3 regions of the Aeribacillus sp. FSL K6-2848 genome follow, and region 2 is predicted to be linked to each of the others. Evidence: riboswitches for the same ligand, from Rfam matches in the RefSeq annotation. Region 2 holds a riboswitch; each other region holds the start of a gene.
What was found. Region 2 has a riboswitch for S-adenosylmethionine ahead of NSS70_RS17580 (2,3-diketo-5-methylthiopentyl-1-phosphate enolase). Riboswitches for the same ligand answer to the same signal wherever they lie in the genome.
Positions count from the first base shown of each region.

Region 1 (3,531 bases), 2.6 Mb from region 2:
ACCGTCGGCCATCAAGTTCTGCTCCATAGTGCGATTGTGCGGAAAGGAGCTCTAATTGGAATGGGTTCGATTATTCTGGATGGAGCAGAAATCGGAAAAGGCGCTTTTATCGGTGCAGGCAGTCTTGTCCCGCCAGGCAAAAAGATACCTGAGAAAACTTTAGCATTCGGAAGACCCGCCAAAGTGATTAGAGAATTAACAGAAGAAGATCTTCAAGATATGGAACGCATCCGTCGCGAGTATATCGAAAAAGCTCAATATTATAAAAATATTGCTCGTATGAACAACATATAAATTGCTTATAAAAACATTTTAAAACTTTCTCTTTCAAATGTCATTCTTTACCGGGCAGCTTCATGTATTTTTAAAATTTTGTAAAATTTTTATTAGATTTGTTGAAGTTTACATAAATATGAGAGAAAATTTTTTATAAGAATTTTTGCTTTTTGAAAAGAGGAACTTTAACATGGGCAGACTGCTGAATCAGCTTTACCAATTTGAGTGCAAGTTGTTCAAACTGATTAATTCGCATTTTGAACGAAAAGGACTGAATGTTTATTTTCGGTATATTACTCATTTAGGAGGGGCTGTTTTTTCAATTGCAACATGTTTAATGCTGATGTTATTTTTTAATGAACCTGTAAAAACTGTTGCCTTGGCAAGTTCAGCTGCTCTTTTTTTCAGTCATATTCCGGTTTTCATTGTGAAAAGAATTTATCCACGCAGACGGCCTTATCTTACATTATTTGAAACAAAAGTGTTAGAAAATCCGTTAACTGACCATTCATTTCCTTCTGGACATACGACAGCTGTATTTTCAGTGGCAACACCATTTTTGCTCTTTTTTCCAGCCTTAACATGGATTTTGCTTCCTCTCGCATTCAGTGTGGCACTATCAAGAATTTTTCTTGGCCTACACTACCCTTCAGATGTGCTGGCGGGAATAGTTCTAGGAGCTTCAGCAGGCACCATCTGTTTTGTCGCATTCGGACCGTAAAAGCAAAAAGGTGTCTAATGCATGCATCGCATTGGACACCTTTTTTATTTTACAAATATTGATGAGCTTGTTCGCGCAAAGCTTCCGCTTTATCTGTGCGTTCCCATGGCAAATCTAGATCGTTGCGTCCGAAATGACCGTAAGCAGCTGTCTGTTTGTAAATCGGGCGGCGCAAGTCAAGCATTTTTATAATGCCAGCTGGGCGCAAATCAAAGTTATTGCGAATTAATTCAACTAAAACATCTTCGCTTACTTTGCCAGTACCGAACGTATCAACAGAAATAGAGACAGGTTTCGCTACACCAATTGCATAGGCCAGCTGAACCTCGCATTTGTCTGCAAGTCCGGCTGCGACAATATTTTTCGCTACATAACGAGCCGCATAAGCTGCAGATCGGTCTACCTTCGTCGGATCTTTTCCTGAGAAAGCTCCTCCGCCATGGCGCGCATAGCCTCCGTAAGTATCGACAATGATTTTTCGTCCCGTTAATCCTGCATCTCCTTGTGGTCCGCCAATAACGAAACGTCCGGTAGGGTTGATGAAATATTTTGTTTCTTCATCGATCAGTTCTTTTGGAACAACCAGATCAATTACTTTTTCTTTAATATCCTGCTTAATTTGTTCTAAAGTTGCCTCCGGATGGTGTTGAGTCGATATGACAATTGTGTCAATTCTAACCGGCTGTTCATTTTCATCATATTCTACCGTAACTTGCGTCTTTCCGTCCGGACGCAAATAAGGAATTTCTTCGCTTTTTCTAACTTCTGTAAGCCGGCGTGAAAGCTTATGGGCAATGGAAATCGGGAGAGGCATTAATTCCTTCGTTTCATTGCATGCAAAACCGAACATTAACCCTTGATCTCCAGCGCCAATCGCTTCAATTTCTTCATCAGTCATTTGTCCTTCTCGCGCTTCTAAAGCTTTATCCACCCCTGCAGCAATATCGGGTGATTGCTCATCAATTGATGTTAAAACAGCACAAGTTTCAGCATCAAAACCGTATTTAGCTCTCGTATAGCCGATCTCTTTGACCGTTTCTCGCACAATTTTTGGTATATCCACATACGTGCTTGTCGTAATTTCTCCACTGACTAATACAAGTCCGGTTGTGACAGATGTTTCGCAAGCTACACGTGCGTTCGGATCTTTTTCTAAAATGGCATCTAAAATCGCATCTGAAATTTGGTCGCAAATTTTGTCCGGATGCCCTTCCGTTACGGATTCAGATGTAAACAGACGGCGCTTTTTTGTCATTTACTGCATCCTCCTCAAACTTAAAATGATGTTTATGGAGTGCTACACTCCTTGACATTGACACGGAACTCATTCCCTCGCCACTATTGTATACATATCAAAATTGCGTACGATAAGAAAAACTTGGCTAAACGAGATTTCTCTTATACATAGAAAAAACCTTCCCTGCCAGAGGAAAGGTTGTTATAAACATCATTGCCTTTCACTCTTATCGTTCAAGGATATAACCTTGCATCAGGTTAGCACCATTGCTCGTCTATGAATATGGAATTCTTTCGCATCATGTTGTATGTCCATAGAATACCGCGATTTTGAAAGCCATATTCTACTGTCTTCTTTCAACGAGCCGGTTGCTGGGCTTCATAGGGCCTGTCCCTCCGCCAACTCGGGATAAGAGTATCCGTTCAAATGTATATCATACAGGAGCAAAAAAGTACTTGTCAACAATAAATAAAGCTTCTCTGTAATTTTCCAAATCATCTGATATCCATTATTTCAGGATCAGCTGATCAATCATGATTCGTATGATGCCCAAAAATGAAGGCAAAATATATAGTAAAAACATTATTTTCAAAAATCGATAAATAGGATGGATTATTTTTTCGAATGTGTTATACTATTTCTATAAAACCATTTCAAATATGCAAAAAAAGGATGGTATGTATATGAATATTGTAGATGTATCAAATGAATTAGCTTCGTTGATCAGCGGACCAAATGCATATCATAATTTACCAGTCGCACGACTTGTAGAAAAAGTTTTAGCTAGGAAAGAAGGTTTTTTAACAAATACAGGTGCAGTTTCGGTTACAACAGGCAAATATACCGGCCGGTCACCAGAAGATAAATTCATCGTTGAAGAAGATTCTGTCAAGCATTTAATTGATTGGGGACCCGTCAACAAGCCAATTTCATCAGAAGTTTTTGAAAAACTGTACTTAAAAGTCATACAATATTTAAAAAATAGAGATGAAATTTATGTTTTTAACGGATTTGCCGGAGCTGACAAAAAATATCGTCTTCCAATTCAAGTGGTCAATGAATTGGCGTGGCAAAATTTATTTGCTCGCCAACTGTTTATCCGTCCGAAAAGCCAAGACGATTTAAAGGAGCATAAAAATCCGTTTACGATTGTTTCCGCTCCTTCCTTTAAAGCAGATCCAGCTGTGGATGGAACGAACTCAGAAGCATTTATCATTATTTCTTTTGAAAAGAGAATAATCCTGATCGGCGGAACTGAATATGCAGGCGAGATGAAAAAGTCTATCTTTTCCGTCAT
Region 1 is NZ_JBBOQQ010000001.1:1,078,077-1,081,607, reverse strand. It holds gene NSS70_RS05510 (gamma carbonic anhydrase) at 1-294, shown strand, start outside; gene NSS70_RS05505 (phosphatase PAP2 family protein) at 467-997, shown strand; gene metK (methionine adenosyltransferase) at 1,047-2,252, opposite strand; SAM riboswitch class I at 2,458-2,649, opposite strand; gene pckA (phosphoenolpyruvate carboxykinase (ATP)) at 2,918-3,531, shown strand, end outside.
Region 1: it holds a riboswitch for S-adenosylmethionine, as region 2 does, so the genes downstream of both, metK (methionine adenosyltransferase) here and NSS70_RS17580 (2,3-diketo-5-methylthiopentyl-1-phosphate enolase) in region 2, are expected to answer to the same signal.

Region 2 (3,531 bases):
ATCGAAAATGCCGCTAGCATTTGAAACAATTGTCGGCTTCGGGACGAAAAAAAATCAAGTATATAATATCCCGCCGAAAAAAATGGGGTATTTATACGCATACGTTCCCGCTGTCAACGAAAAAGGAAAAGTCACTTACGGAGAAGTGTATTTAATGTTAAAGGGAAGCAAGAAGCAAATTGTTGTCAAAAATGTTACGCAACAAGGCATTGGAGCATGGATTCCTGTGCAGGATCGGGCATCCTTCCACTTTCTTATTACCAATCAGCCTAGATAATAGAAAAGGGCGGGCGAAAGGCAAATATATTGCCGAAAGAAGCCCAAGCCCTTTTATTTATATGCGCGCTTTTCTTTTTGTAAAATCTAAGTCTCGGTAATAACTATTTTTCACTAAAAGATTCGGTCCAAGACACGCTACGTTTGGACAATGGCAATTCAGCTGTTGGGCAATCGGGGATTGCATCCATTTTTCATAGGCTGATAAAAGAGTATCTTTTTTGATGTTTCCAAGCGGCGGTACATCGCCGAAATCTGTCACAATAATGTCCCCTGTAAAAATATTGACATTGAGACGGGATCTGCCGTCAGGGTCATTTCGAACAGTCACGTTTTTGCTTTCTCTCAATCGCTTCAGCAATGCTAAATCTTCCTCATTGTCGCTGCAAGCGTAAAACGGGAGTGTTCCAAACAGCATCCACACTGATTCGTCGCGGATATCCAAAAGCTTATGAATTGCTTCGCGTATCTCATCCAAGCTGAGCGTTTCAAGATTGCTAGCGAAATCACTTGGATACATTGGATGCACCTCATGGCGTTGACATTTCATTTCGTCTACAATTTGTCTATGGATTTTTTCAAGATGAGGAACCGTCCGTTTATTCAGCATCGTCTCCGCTGAAACAATTACTCCCGCTTCAGCCAGAGCTCTAGAGTTTTCAATGATTCGTTCAAAATATTTTGCACGTTCTTTATATGGAGGCTTCTTTTTCATCATTGCAAATCCGGCTTCAACAAAATCATCGACTGTTCCCCAGTTATGGGAAATATGCAAAACATCTAAATACGGGATAATTTTTTCATAGCGTTTCAAGTCCAATGTTAAATTGGAATTGATTTGGGTTCGTATCCCGCGTTCATGTGCGTATTTTAAAATGGGAACGACATAATTTTCCACAGATTTTATCGAAAGCATCGGCTCCCCGCCGGTAATCGAAAGGGATCGCAATGTCGGCACTTCGTCTAGCCTTTTTAAAAGTAAATCGAGCGGCAGCCCTTCCGGATCTTTCGGAGATAAAGTGTATCCTACAGCGCAATGCTCACATCGCATATTGCAGATTGTGGTGGTGGTAAATTCTATATTTGATAATGTTAATTCACCGTATTCCTTCATATCTAAATAAGCTTCCCAAGGATCATAGGAAGGAGTAATCTTTTTGAGGGTTGTATAAGTTTCCATAAAAATCATTTCTCCTTTAATTAAACTGCACCATTAAATAATTGTAGCATGCCATCAGAAAAATGTAAGCGAATTTGAATCGAATATGATGTAAAAAAGTGTTGACAGGGTGGAAGGATAGTGGCATAATCCAAGTAAATGAATAAGAATTATAAAGTTAATAATAAAACTCTTATCAAGAGCAGGTGGAGGGATGAGCCCAATGAAGCCCGGCAACCGACTCATATGATGAGCACGGTGCTAATTCTCCCAACAGAGATGTTGAAAGATAAGAAGTTGTTTTGACAAAAAACCTCTTCTTATTGAAGAGGTTTTATTTATATAACAATATTTAATGAAGAGGATTGAAAAAATGGGTCACGTAACAGCAGTATACCAAATCATTGCGAAACGAGAAGATTTAGAAAAAAAAGCAGAAGGCATTGCTCTTGGATTAACGGTAGGTTCGTGGACTGACCTTCCTCTTTTAGTGCAAGAGCAGTTAAAAAAGCATAAAGGACAAGTGGTTGAAATAAAAGAAACAGGCGAGGATCCATCCTCCGGCAAAACGATTGCACAGCTTCACATTCGCTTTCCGGGAGAAAACTTTTCTAAAGACATTCCTGCCATCTTAACGACAACTTTTGGAAAATTATCACTAGATGGAGAAATAAAATTACTAGATTTGCAGTTTGACGATGAGATCTTTCGGTATTTTCCAGGTCCTCGATTTGGAATTCAGGGGTTACGAGAAAAACTTGGCGTTTACGACAGACCGTTAGTGATGAGCATCTTTAAAGGTGTAATTGGACGTGATATGGATTACCTTCTTGCCCAATTGCGGGAGCAGGCTCTCGGGGGCGTCGACTTAGTAAAGGATGACGAAATACTTTTTGAAAATTCGCTCACATCATTTGAAACAAGAATAAAGGAAGGCAAAAAAGTTCTTGATAACGTGTATCAAGAAAAAGGGCACCGAACTTTGTATGCGGTCAATTTGACGGGAAAAACATTTGAATTGAAAGATAAGGCAAGAAAAGCAAAAGAATTAGGTGCCGATATTTTGCTATTTAATGTTTTTACATATGGCCTCGATGTGCTGCAAGCATTAAGGGAAGATGATGAAATCGCCCTCCCAATTATGGCTCATCCGGCGTTTAGCGGATCGTTTACTTCATCCGAAAAATATGGGCTCTCTCATTCCTTATTGCTTGGAAAATTGATAAGAATTGCTGGAGCAGATTTTTCGTTGTTCCCTTCACCATATGGCAGCGTTGCATTGGAGCGTGACAAAGTTTTAAAAGTGAAAGAAGAATTGGTGAAGGAATCAGTTTTAAAACCAGTTTTTCCTGTTCCATCTGCTGGCATTCACCCGGGTCTTGTTCCCATTTTAATTCATGATTTTGGAAAAGATTGCGTCATTAATGCAGGAGGCGGTGTTCACGGTCACCCGCAAGGTGCTAAAGGCGGAGGAAAAGCTTTCCGTCAGGCAGTTGACGCTGTTTCCCGGGGTGTTCCCCTTAATGAAGCAGCTGAAGACATAGAATTACAAAAAGCAATTCGGCTCTGGGGATGGAAGGAGGCACCGTCCAATTGAAGCCAGTAATATTTTGTGATTTTGATGGAACGGTGACAAAAAAAGATAACATCGTTAGCATCATGAAGCGTTTCGCTCCAAAAGAGTGGGAGCAATTGAAGGATGGCGTCCTTTCCCAGTCGATTAGTATTCAGGAAGGAGTCGGCAAGATGTTTGCACTTCTTCCATCTTCTTTAAAGGGTGACATCATTCACTATATTTTAGAAACTGCAGAAATAAGGGAAGGATTTCGCGACTTTGTTCATTATGCGAAAAACATGAACATTCCTTTATACATTGTCAGCGGCGGAATCGATTTTTTTATTAAACCGCTGTTGCAGCCTTTTGATTCTATTACCGCACTGTTTTGCAATAAAGCGGATTTTAGCGGAGAAACGATCACCATTCATTGGCCTTATACGTGTGATGAAAAATGTCCCAACCAAAATTGTGGGTGCTGCAAACCGACAATTATTCGGCAAATTGCAAATGCTGACACTCATTCCATCATCATCGGGGA
Region 2 is NZ_JBBOQQ010000001.1:3,631,255-3,634,785, reverse strand. It holds gene NSS70_RS17590 (YfkD famly protein) at 1-277, shown strand, start outside; gene yfkAB (radical SAM/CxCxxxxC motif protein YfkAB) at 335-1,456, opposite strand; SAM riboswitch class I at 1,626-1,731, shown strand; gene NSS70_RS17580 (2,3-diketo-5-methylthiopentyl-1-phosphate enolase) at 1,809-3,032, shown strand; gene NSS70_RS17575 (2-hydroxy-3-keto-5-methylthiopentenyl-1-phosphate phosphatase) at 3,029-3,531, shown strand, end outside.

Region 3 (3,531 bases), 2.4 Mb from region 2:
GCTTAATTAAACTGATTAAATCAAACGATGATAAATCATAGACAGAGGTTGCACCCGGAAAATCACCGATTTTGGACGGGTCGCCGGTGACCGCTAAAATATCGTGCAGGCCAAGCGTATGCAGTCCCATTAAATGGGATTGAATGCCGATTAAATTTCTGTCACGACATGTTAAATGAACGAGCGGGCGAAGCTGGAAACGGCTTTTCACAATTTTTGCGCAAGCAACATTGCTGATTCTTGGTGTAGCAAGGGAATTATCCGCAAGCGTAATTGCATCAATCCCCGCTTTTTTCAACGCTTTTGCTCCTGTTAAAAATTTTTCCAAGCCGAGCGTTTTCGGCGGGTCCAATTCTACAATCACTGAGCGTCTGTTTTTTGCAATATCTGGGAGAGGAGTTTCTTGACTTTCTTTCATAGGTAAAACATGAATTGGAACATTTCGTTCTTTTACTTCTTTCTCTGTGACAGGAGGGAGGTTTGATACAGCTTCAGCCATTGCCCGAATATGTTTCGGCGCGGTTCCGCAGCATCCGCCGAGAAGCCGGACACCTTGTTTTCGGAATTGAAGAGCCGCTTCATAAAAATAGTGTTCATCTGATTCATAAACTAATCTTCCGTTTTCATACCTTGGCAGGCTGCCGTTTGGAAAAGCGGATAAAAAGGCATGTTCAAACAGCGGCACTTCTTCCAGAGATTGCAGCATATGATAAGGGCCTAAACGGCAATTGAGGCCGACAATATCTGCACCAAGTTCTTCAAGCATTTTCAAACCGTCTGCCAATCTTGTTCCATTTTGAAAGACGCCTTGTTCGTGCAAAGAAACATTTGTGATAATGGGCAAATCCGTTTCTTTTCTAGCTATTTGCAAAACGGTTTTCAGTTCTTCCAAGTCGTAATAGGTTTCTAAAATAATGCCATCTACGTTTTCGGATAAAAGGACATGAAGCTGCTCACGAAAATTTTCGGCAATGTCAGATAGCGTGAAGGCGCTTTTTTGAAACGAACGGATGCCGCCGATTGTTCCGATGACATACCCTTTGTTTTCCGCTTTTTGTAACGCCCTCTTTGCAAGTTCAACCCCTTTTTGGTTGATGATCTTTATATCATCTTCCAGCCCATATCTGGCAAGCTTTATGCGATTGGCGCCGTATGTATTTGTTTGAATAACAGTTGCGCCTGCGTCTAAATAGGCTGAATGAATCCGTTCTATTTCTTCCGGTTTTGAAACGTTTAGCTCATCAAAGCATCTGTCTATTCCGAATGAGTATAGTAGAGTCCCCATTGCTCCGTCGGCAATTAATATATGATTCTGTAAATCTTGTAAAAGCCCCATAAAAAGTCCTCCAATCAAATGAAATAGGCGCCTGCAAGGAGGCGAACACCTATATAAAAAAGAAAAGCCTTCTAAGAAGAAGACTTTTTCTTGAACATTTTCCCCTTCTTCTTATCTTCCGAGCGCAAATTTACGCATCGCTGGATTTAGCACCTTGGTACCCAAAGTTTTTGGGTAATCCGGTTGCTGAAGGTTCATCGGGCCAGTCCCTCCGCTTCTCTTGATAAGAACGCTTTACCGTATGAAATTTTAAAACAACGGATTAATCCTAATTTAACGAATTTTATCAAAATAATCAATATAAAATTTCAATTTTGTGAACAGGGCAAATGCTAGCGAAAATTAATAAATTGTACGTCGATCGGCAAGTCGGCGCTTTTCACAGCTGCAATCACTTTTTGCAAATCGTCCTTGCTTTTGCCGCTTACCCGGACTTGGTCGTCTTGAATTTGGCTTTTTACTTTTAGCCCGGTATTTTTGATCAGCGCATTGATCTTTTTCCCGTTTTCTTTGTCAATTCCGTTGACAAGTTTGGCTCTTTGTCTGACAGTGCCTCCTGAAGCCTTTTCGATTTTCCCGTACTGAATATTCTTGGTTGCGACACCGCGTTTAATCATTTTGCTTACTAATACATCTTTTAGTTGATTCAGCTTATATTCATCGTCAGAGATTAGCACAAGCTCATCTTTTTCTAGGGATATATCGCTTTTAGATCCTTTGAAATCATATCTGTTTACAATTTCTTTTTTCGCCATTTGAATGGAATTGTTCACTTCGGCAATATCCACTTTTGAGACGATGTCAAATGAATTCTCCTTAGCCAACTTTTTACCTCCAATAACGTTATTTACATTCATTATAGTGAATGTCGTTCAGTTGAACAACTCTTTTAGGGGTTCCTCGCAAATTAAATGAAAAAACCGTTACTTAAAGCAACGGTAAGGAAAATAATAGCTGGCAGAAGTTTAAGTGCGCTTAAATAAAATTATGCTAAAGATGTCGCTTTGGAACATTTAGGGGAAAGAAAGTTTTGTAAGTTTTTTACTGCTTCGAGCGAATCTTCTCCTTCAGCGCTGATGACTACATGACCTTCTAAAAAGGCGGAAAAACCGAGCATGCTTAAAACGCTTTTCGCATTTAATTGGAGCTTTTTTGTTTGGAATAAAATGTAGCTGTTAAATTTAATCGCTTCATGGACAAGGGAAATGACATATTCCGGCTCCATCTCTTTTGTAAGATACACGGAAATTTCATGTTTCTTCATTGTGCCACCTCTTGTATACTTATTTTACAATATCTTACATTAATAAAGGATAGATTCCCACATGTTTGTCATTTCCTCTTACATATAAAAAAATGACCTCCGCTTTCGAATATGGAAACGTTCTGGATTTCTCTGTTTTTTAATGAAATGAATGGTCTAATCAAATTGAAAGTTATTGCCCCGCCCCATGTTTTATTAGACAAAAATGAAAACAAAAGCTAGAGAAAAGATGCATACTGTAAGATAAGAAAGCGTCTTTTTCTTTCAGAACGTCCGGATAGAAGAGGTGGAAGACTCGCCTTTAGAGATATTTCAAAAAAAGAAAAAGCCCGACAGGCGGGCATTATAAATGATCCGTTTTCTTTGAGTATTGCCGTTTTCCAAGCTCTCGATTTTTTTCCTTCAATAGATTTTTTTCGTGTCGTTTTGCATTGTTGTCTACAGCTTTTTTATCATTATCGCTTGTTTTGGACATTCAGGAAGCTCCTTTCCATACTGTTATATACTTATGATTTCCATGAAGCTTCTTGAATATGTTTATTTAGAAAAAATACAGCAAGGGTGCCGGGGCCAGAGTGTGCACCAATGACAGCACCGATCGTATGGATGATAATTTCTTTTGGATGAAACGTTTCTTCAATTAATTGTTTTAATTCGAGAGCTGCTTCTTCATCATCACCATGGCTGATGGCGATTGTCTGTTCACTCAATCCGTCTCCACGCTCTTCCATCAGCTCAAGAATTCTCCGGTAAAGCTTCTTTTTCCCGCGGATTTTTTCCAGCGGGATCAGCTTTCCTTCTTCGACATGCAAAAGCGGCTTGATATTAAGCAGTCCGCCAACAAACGCAGATGTTTTGCTGATTCTCCCGCCGCGAGCCAAATATTCCAGGCGATCAACTGTAAAAATGTGCTCCATATGACTGCAATACT
Region 3 is NZ_JBBOQQ010000001.1:1,220,199-1,223,729, forward strand. It holds gene NSS70_RS06120 (bifunctional homocysteine S-methyltransferase/methylenetetrahydrofolate reductase) at 1-1,336, opposite strand, end outside; SAM riboswitch class I at 1,445-1,566, opposite strand; gene NSS70_RS06125 (YajQ family cyclic di-GMP-binding protein) at 1,669-2,160, opposite strand; gene NSS70_RS06130 (HPr family phosphocarrier protein) at 2,322-2,600, opposite strand; gene NSS70_RS06135 (DUF3941 domain-containing protein) at 2,944-3,075, opposite strand; gene NSS70_RS06140 (DegV family protein) at 3,107-3,531, opposite strand, start outside.
Region 3: it holds a riboswitch for S-adenosylmethionine, as region 2 does, so the genes downstream of both, NSS70_RS06120 (bifunctional homocysteine S-methyltransferase/methylenetetrahydrofolate reductase) here and NSS70_RS17580 (2,3-diketo-5-methylthiopentyl-1-phosphate enolase) in region 2, are expected to answer to the same signal.